DNA from 2 places in the Nonomuraea sp. NPDC047529 genome. Region 2 is predicted to be linked to the other one. Evidence: riboswitches for the same ligand, from Rfam matches in the RefSeq annotation. Region 2 holds a riboswitch; the other holds the start of a gene.
The links. A riboswitch is a leader RNA that binds a small molecule or an ion and turns the genes downstream of it on or off. The one in region 2 is predicted to bind glycine.

Region 1: another riboswitch for glycine. It lies ahead of gcvP (aminomethyl-transferring glycine dehydrogenase); the one in region 2 lies ahead of gcvT (glycine cleavage system aminomethyltransferase GcvT).

Annotation. Positions count from the first base shown of each region.
Region 1 is NZ_JBEYTJ010000025.1:121,684-125,917, reverse strand. It holds gene gcvP (aminomethyl-transferring glycine dehydrogenase) at 1-2,345, opposite strand, end outside; glycine riboswitch at 2,512-2,608, opposite strand; gene ABZ815_RS32990 (MerR family transcriptional regulator) at 2,657-3,277, opposite strand; gene ABZ815_RS32985 (bifunctional nuclease family protein) at 3,425-3,895, opposite strand; gene ABZ815_RS32980 (MerR family transcriptional regulator) at 4,028-4,234, opposite strand, start outside.
Region 2 is NZ_JBEYTJ010000003.1:326,305-330,538, forward strand. It holds gene ABZ815_RS08055 (L-serine ammonia-lyase) at 1-434, opposite strand, end outside; gene gcvH (glycine cleavage system protein GcvH) at 494-883, opposite strand; gene gcvT (glycine cleavage system aminomethyltransferase GcvT) at 880-1,965, opposite strand; glycine riboswitch at 2,000-2,099, opposite strand; glycine riboswitch at 2,120-2,217, opposite strand; gene ABZ815_RS08070 (M28 family peptidase) at 2,431-3,804, opposite strand; gene ABZ815_RS08075 (M4 family metallopeptidase) at 3,885-4,234, opposite strand, start outside.

The sequences.
Region 1 (4,234 bases), on a different contig from region 2:
TAGTGCGGGGCCAGCCGCCTGGCCAGGTAGTTGGCCGACAGGATGGCCTGCTCGGTGGCCGCCGTGAGGCCCTCGGCGCCCATCATGCGCACGTACGCCCACGAGATCGGCAGGATGCCCGCCGAGCCGTACGGGGCGGCCGAGACCGGGCCGACCGGGCCGCCGTCGCGCAGCGGGTGGCCGGGCAGGTAGGCCGCCAGGTGGCCGCGGACCGCGACCGGACCGACGCCGGGGCCGCCGCCGCCGTGCGGGATGCAGAACGTCTTGTGCAGGTTGAGGTGGGACACGTCGGCGCCGAACTCGCCGGGCTTGGCCAGGCCCACCAGGGCGTTGAGGTTGGCGCCGTCGACGTAGACCTGGCCGCCGGCCTCGTGCACCTTGGCGCAGACCTCGGTGATCGACTCCTCGTACACGCCGTGCGTGGACGGGTACGTCACCATGATCGCGGCCAGCCGCTCGCGGTGCTTGGCGATCTTGGCGTCGAGGTCGGCCAGGTCGACGTTCCCGTCGCTGTCGCAGGCCACGACCACGACCCGCATGCCCGCCATGACGGCGCTGGCCGCGTTCGTGCCGTGCGCCGAGGACGGGATCAGGCACACGTCGCGCTCGGTGTCGCCGTTGGCCTGGTGGTAGGCGCGGATGGCCAGCAGGCCGGCGAACTCGCCCTGGGAGCCCGCGTTCGGCTGGATGGAGACCGCGTCGTAGCCGGTCACCTCGGCCAGCCAGCCCTCCAGCGTGCCGATGAGGTCCCGGTAGCCCTCGGTCTGGGCCTCCGGCGCGTACGGGTGCACGCCCGCGAACTCCGGCCAGGTGATCGGCTCCATCTCGGTGGTCGCGTTCAGCTTCATCGTGCAGGAGCCGAGCGGGATCATCGAACGGTCGAGCGCGATGTCCTTGTCCTGGAGCCTGCGCAGGTAGCGCAGCATCGCGGTCTCGGAGCGGTGGCTGTGGAAGACCGGGTGGGTCAGGAAGTCCGACTCGCGCAGCAGGTCGGCCGGCAGCGCGTCGGCCGCCAGGTCCACGTCCGCGTCCGCGCGCTCGACGCCGAAGGCGGCCCACACCTTGACCAGCTCGGCCGCGCCGGTCTTCTCGTCACAGGCGACGGAGACGTGGTCGTCACCGGCCTGCCACAGGTTGACGCCCCGCTCGGCGGCGGCGGCGACCACCTCGGCGGCCCGGCCGGGCACGCGGACGAGCACGGTGTCGAAGAACTCTCCGTGCACGACCTCCAGGCCGGCCTCGCGCAGCCCGCCGGCCAGCGCGACGGCGTGCCGGTGCACCCGCCGGGCGATCCGGCGCAGGCCCTCGGGGCCGTGGTAGACGGCGTACATGCCGGCGATCACGGCCAGCAGGACCTGGGCGGTGCAGATGTTGCTGGTGGCCTTCTCGCGGCGGATGTGCTGCTCGCGGGTCTGCAGGGCCAGCCGGTAGGCGGGGTCGCCGTCGACGTCGACCGACACGCCGACCAGGCGGCCGGGCATCTGCCGCTGCAGGCCCTCGCGTACGGACATGTAGGCCGCGTGCGGCCCGCCGAAGCCGAAGGAGACGCCGAAGCGCTGGGAGGAGCCGACGGCGATGTCGGCGCCCAGCTCGCCGGGGGCGGCCACGAGCGTGAGGGCCAGCAGGTCGGCGGCGGCCACGACGAGCGCGCCCGCCTCGTGCGCCCTGGCGGCCACGTCGCGGAAGTCGCGCAGGCGGCCCGAGGCGCCCGGGTACTGCACCAGCACGCCGAAGCACTCGGGCAGGTCGCCGTCGAGGTCGTGCTCGACCAGCGTGATGCCGAGCGGCTCGGCGCGGGTGGCCAGCACGGCCTTGGTCTGGGGCAGCGTGTCGGCGTCGACGACGAACACGTCGCTCTTGGACCTGCCCGCCCGGCGGGCCAGCGTCATGGCCTCGGCCGCGGCGGTGCTCTCGTCCAGCAGGGAGGCGCCGGCGACGTCGAGGCCGGTCAGGTCGGAGACGACCGTCTGGAAGTTCAGCAGCGCCTCCAGGCGGCCCTGCGAGATCTCCGGCTGGTACGGCGTGTAGGCGGTGTACCAGCCCGGGTTCTCCAGCAGGTTGCGCCGGATGACGGCGGGCGTGACGGTGTCGTAGTAGCCCAGTCCGATCATGGACGTCAGCACCCGGTTGCGGGAGGCCAGCTCGCGCAGCTCGGCGATGGCCTCGGTCTCGCTCGCGGCGGGCGGGAGCTGGAGCCGGTCCTTGGCCCTGATGGCCTCGGGGACGGCCACGGCCACCAGATCGCCGACGGACTCGAAGCCCACGGCCTCGAGCATGCGCTGCTGCTCGGACTCCGATGGGCCGATGTGCCGGGACGAGAACGGCGGAGCGGACAGGTCGGTCATGGAGGTTGCCTCCTGAGGCGTGGAGACCGGCGCCGGGGCGCGGGCGAGTGCCGGATCTCCCCCTCTGTCAGCGCGACGTCATCGCGACCTGAGAGCTTCACCCCGCCGTGGGGCTTGCACCGTCGGTGAGGTGCGCCTGGCGGACGCACCTGCTTTCCAGAGTTGCCTCGCCCGAGCGGTACGGGATGCCTGAGAGATTCCGGGGAGGGTTGCTCCTTCGGCGCCCCAGGACCGAAGCCCAGGGACTCTCCCGCACGGGGTCGTCAGCCTTACTCTGTCCTAGATTACTACGGTGTGTTCAGCGGTTCAGCTCACCCCGTGCGGCGTGCGCGACGCCGCTTGGCGAGCTCGTCAGTGGGATGGTCGGCCGGGACGCTGTCCTCGACCGCCGCCCGTTCCCCCGGCAGCTCCGCGAGGGAGCCCTCGACCTCGCGCCAGACCCGACCGAGCGCGATGCCGAACACGCCCTGCCCGCCCTGGAGGAGATCGATCACCTCGTCGGCCGAGGTGCACTCGTAGACGCTGACTCCGTCGCTCATGAGCGTGATCTGCGCGAGGTCGGCGACCCCGCGGTCACGCAGGTGCTGCACCGCGGTGCGGATCTGCTGCAACGACACGCCCGTGTCGAGCAGCCGCTTGACGACCTTGAGCACCAGGATGTCGCGGAAGCTGTAGAGCCGCTGCGAACCCGAGCCGTGCGCGGCTCTTATCGTGGGCTCCACCAGGCCGGTACGCGCCCAGTAGTCGAGCTGCCTGTAGGTGATGCCGGCCGCCGAGCAGGCCGTGGGCCCGCGGTATCCGATGTCGGCGGGCAGCGTCGTGGGCTGCTCGTCGAAGAGCAGGCCCTGCTCTCCGGCACGCTGCCGCGCGCTCTCGCGCCGCACCGGATCTTCCTGGCCGGCCGTCTTTCCCTCGCCGCTGCTGACCGCCACGCGGACCTCCGGCTTTCTCTCATCCCGCGGCCTGATCTGGGGGTTCGTAAAGGGCGACCACGGGTTTCACTTGCACCGTAGGACCGTGACCATGCTCAGTCAACGATCCGGCTCGGCGCGTCGTGAAGCGTAAATGCACTGAAATACCTACCCCGCCCTGCCGAAGTCCTCGGGAGTGATCGTGTCAAGGAACTCCCTGAACTTCTCCACCTCGTCCTCCTGGTCGTCCGGGATGATCACACCGGCCTCCTGGACCACCTCTTCGCTGGCGAAGATGCGGGCGCCGGTGCGCAGGGCCAGGGCGATCGAGTCGGACGGCCTGGCGCTCACCTCCACGCCGTTGGAGAACACAAGGTCGGCGAAGAAGATACCGTCACGCAGGGCCACGATGTTGACCGCGCGCAGCCCGACGCCGAGCGCGCTCAGCACGTCCCTGAACAGGTCGTGGGTGAGCGGCCGGGGCGGCGGCTCCTCGGCCTGCGCCAGGGCGATCGCGGTCGCCTCGGTCATGCCGATCCAGATCGGAAGGAACCGTTCCCCGTGTGCCTCCTTGAGCAAGACGATCGGCTGATTTGTGGGCATCTCAACTCGAACGCCCACGACCTCCATCTGCAACACGGGCTGCTCCGTATTCGACCGGCCGGTCGCCCGGCACAGCTGTTGACTGGGTCGCTTCTGCTACACGCTTATGCATTTCAACGTAACACCCGGCAGGCCTGGAATGTGCCCCGGCCTTCCAGCTCTGTGCCCTCAGCGGCCCAGGACAGACCTGACCCCGCTGCGCACCAGAGAGGCGTGCAGGTCGAGCAGGAGCTGGGACAGCTCCCTGGCGGCCTCGTCGGCCTCGCCGATGGCTCCGGGGGCGCGCCGCTTGAGTATGGGCGCGACGGTCTGCTCGACCAGGCCGCACTCCCGCTCGGCGGCGGCCTTGACCGCGCGCAGGTGGCGGGCGTGCAG
Region 2 (4,234 bases):
TAGACCTTCTCGCGCAGGGTCTCGCCGTGCTCGTCGCGGGCGGTGAAGCGCATGCCGTTGGGGTGCTCGGGCAGGGAGATCTTGCGTTCGAAGACGAGGTCCTGGCCCACGACGAAGGGGATCTCACGGGTGCCGAACAGCGTGACCGTGCCCGAGGCGCGCATCTCGGCCAGGCGGGCGTCGATGGAGTCGACGTCGACCAGCTCGGGCTTCTCGCCGGACAGGCCCAGCAGCACCGCCTTGTCGCTGCCGTGGCCCTTGCCGGTCAGGCCGAGCGAGCCGTACAGGATGACCTCGACGCGGGCCACGCGGGGGAGCAGGCCGTCGTCGTGCAGACCACGGGCGAACTTGTGCGCGGCGGCCATCGGGCCGCCGGTGTGGGAGCTGGACGGTCCGATGCCGATCTTGAAGAGGTCGAAGACGCTGATCGCCATTGATGGGCGCCCTTCAGTTCAGGAAGTGCCGGGGCCCGCCGCGGGCCCCGGCGTTGGTGTCAGGACTCGCCTGAGGTGAGCGCGGTGTACTCCTCGGCGGACAGCAGGTCCTCCGCGTCGCCTTCCATGCGCACGCGGAACATCCAGCCGTCGCCGTACGGGTCGCTGTTGGCCAGGGACGGGTCGTCGACCACGGCCTGGTTCACCTCGACGATCTCGCCGCCGACGGGCGAGTAGATCTCGCTCACCGACTTGGTGGACTCGACCTCGCCGACCGAGTCACCCGTCTCGACGGTCGAACCGACCTCGGGGAGCTGCACGAAGACGACGTCACCAAGAGCCTCGGCGGCGAAGGCCGTGATGCCGACGGTCACGGTGATGCCGTCGTCCACGCCCGACACCCACTCGTGCTCCTTGGTGTAGTTCAGGTCGTCAGGGATGTTGCTCACTTGTTCCTCCTGTAGAAGGGCAGCTCGACCAGGTCCATAGGTTCTTGGCTGCCCCGGATGTCCACGGCCAGACCTGTGTCGACCCCGGCGTCCACGTAGGCCATCGCGATGGGCTTCCCCAGGGTCTGGGAGGGCGCACCGCTGGTGACCTCGCCGACGACGGCGCCGTCGCGGGTGACCGGGTAGCCGTGACGCGGCACCCGGCGGCCCTGGGCGACCAGGCCGACGAGGCGGCGGCGGGGCTGGTCGTCCTTGACCGCCTCCAGCGCCGCCCGGCCGACGAAGTCACCGGGCTTGTCGAATTTCACCACTCTGCCCAGCCCCGCGTCGAACGGGGTCAGGTCGGAGCTCAGCTCGTTGCCGTAGAGCGGCATGCCGGCCTCCAGCCTGAGGGTGTCGCGGCTGGACAGACCGGCGGCCTTGAGCCCGTGCGGCTCGCCGGCCGCCTCCAGGGCGCGCCAGAGCGGCACGGCGTCCTGGTTGGCGACGAACAGCTCGAAGCCGTCCTCGCCGGTGTAGCCGGTACGGGCGATGAGCGCCTGGCGGCCGTCGACCTGGCCGGGCAGGCCCGCGTAGTACTTGAGGCCGTCGAGGTCGGCGTCGGTGAGCGTGGCCAGGATCTCCTGGGCCCTCGGGCCCTGGATGGCGATGAGGGCGTACTGCTGGGAGCGGTCATCGACCACCGCGTCATACGACTTCGTACGATTTTTCAGCTCTTCTAGGACCTTGTCGGAGTTCGAGGCGTTGGCCACCACCATGAACTCCTCGTCCGCCAGCCGGTAGACGATCAGGTCGTCGAGCACCCCGCCGCGCTCGTCCACGATCATCGTGTACCTGGCCCGGCCGGGCGCGAGCGCCGACAGGTGGCCGACCAGCGCGTAGTCGAGGGCGTCTGCGGCCTGCGGACCGGTCAGGAAGATCTCACCCATGTGCGAGAGGTCGAACAGCCCGGCCGCCTCGCGTACGGCTTTGTGCTCCGCCGACTCGCTGCCGTACCGGAGCGGCATGAGCCACCCGGCGAAGTCGGTCAGCGTGGCGCCTAGGGCCTCGTGGACGTCTCGTAGCGGCGTAGGTCGGGACATTTGTCGCACCTCAGGACAGGATTGGATGCCAGCATCCTCCCCCTCTGTCATGGATGCCTGAGAGCTTCGCCCGAGTTTTACCGGACTTTCACCTTCGGCGAGGCCCCCAGGGCCTGCTTTCCAGAGGTCACCTCCCCGTAAGAACGCCTTACAGGGCTGCCGCGCGGTCCTTTGCCTTGAGAGGTTCGCGGGGAGGGCTTGCTCCTTCAGGGACCCTGACCGGATGTCAGAGTGCTCTCCCGCACGGTTTCGCCGGTGATGTCCGTCAGCCTAGTGCCGACATGGGGGTGTTGTCGCGCTTCGCCCCTGGATCTCGCCGGCACACCGCACGCAGCGAAAAGCGGCCGCGGCCCCGGAGAGGCGGGGCCGCGGCCGCGTTGGTGGCCGCGCGCGAGCCGGTCATGGCAGGTCAGCTCGCACGCGGCAGCCTGGACGCGGACCGGCGCGACCCGGCCCGCGTGGGGATCAGGCGCGCGCCCAGAGGGCGGGCACGTTCGGCGGCTCCCAGCCCGGCAGGCTGGTGTGCGCCTGGAGGCAGCGGTAGCTGACCCCCTGGTAAGTGACGACGTCTCCGGCCGTGTACGACTTGTAAGCCGTCCAGGTGGTGCCCTGGCCGTCCCCTCCGACGGTCAGGGTGAAGGAGGCGGAGTGGTCCGCCGTCGCCCCGTCGCCGTTGATCCCTATGGTGTACGTCCCCGCCGCGGCGCCGCCGGTGGTGGCGACCGTGACGGTGGACGACTGGCCCGCCTGGATCGTGGACGGGCTGAAGGAGACGGTGACCCCGCTCGGCACGTTCCCGGCGGAGAGCGCGACGCTCTGCGCCTGGCCGGACGTGACCTGGGTACTGACCGCCGCGGTAGCCGACTGACCGGCCTGGACCGATGCCGACGACGGGGTCACCGAGATCGAGTAGTCGTTCTCCGTGGGCGTGCTGGTGCCCACGGCGAGCTTCCATATGGCGTACGCGATGGCGTCGGAGTTGCGGTCGAGCGCCGTGGTGTTGATGGCGCTCGGGTAGCTGTCGCACGCGCTGTGGTAGCAGCGGTCGAACGCCTGCCCGGCCGAGCCGCCCCACTTGGCGGCCTGCGCCGAGCTCTTGACCGCCCCGGCCCCCGTGGCCAGGCCGCCGACCCGGACACCGGCGCTCTTGAAGGAGGCGTGGTCGCTGCGGCCGTCGCCTTCCCTGTCACCCTCGGTCTGCAGGCCGATGGTGGCGAAGTAGTCGTTGAAGGTCCGCTGGATCGCCGCGTCGTCGTCGTAGACGAAGTAACCGGCGTTGGTCGAGGCGATCATGTCGAAGTTCAGGTACACCTCGACGCCGCTCGCGCCGCCGTTCTGCACGTAGTACCTGGACCCGACCATGCCCGCCTCTTCGGCGCCCCACCAGCCGAACCGCACGTGCTTGGTGAGCGTGGGCCTGCGGGCGGCGAGGGTGAGGGCGTTCTCCAGGAGCGCGGCCGAGCCGGAACCGTTGTCGTTGATCCCGGGGCCGGCCGCGACGCTGTCGAGGTGGGCGCCGAGCATCACGGTCTGGTTGGCCGGGCCGCCCGGCCAGTCGGCGATCAGGTTGCTGCCGCCGCTGAAGCTCTGCACCCGGGTGGTGAACCCGGCCGCGTCGAGCTTGCCCTTGATGTAGTTGATCGAGGCGGTGAAGCCCGGCCTGCCCGAGGCGCGGTTGCCGCCGTTGCTCGTGGCGATGGACTGCAACTGGCTCAGATGCGCCGTGACGTTCGAGACGGGGATGTCAGGCGGGGGGTCGGCGGCGGCGCCGGCCGGTCCGGCCGGCGAGGTGAGGGTCAGGGCCAGCGCGGCGGTGGCCGCGGCGCCCAACCTGAGCATGGCGTTCACGATCTGTGGCTCCTGAAGGGGCTCAAGGGGGCTGGGCGGCCACCCCGGCGTGGCCGCCCAGGTCGTGCGACTTAGACCGGCTGCCAGAGGGCAGGGGTGTTGGGCGGCTCCCAGCCCGGCAGGCTGGTGTGCGCCTGGAGGCAGCGGTAGCTGACGCCCTGGTAGGTGACGGTCTGCCCGGCCGTGTAGGCCGTGTAGGTCTGCCACGTGGTGCCCTGGCCGCCGCCCACCGTCAGGCTGAAGGAGGCCGAGTGGTCGGCGCTCGCGCCGTCGGCGTTCAGGCTGATCGTGTACGTGCTGGGCGTCACACCGCTCGTGGTCGCGAACGTCACCGTGGACGACTGCCCGGCGGTGATCGTGGACGGGCTGAAGCTGACCGTCACGCCCGAGGGCACGTTGCTCGCCGACAGGGCGATGCTCT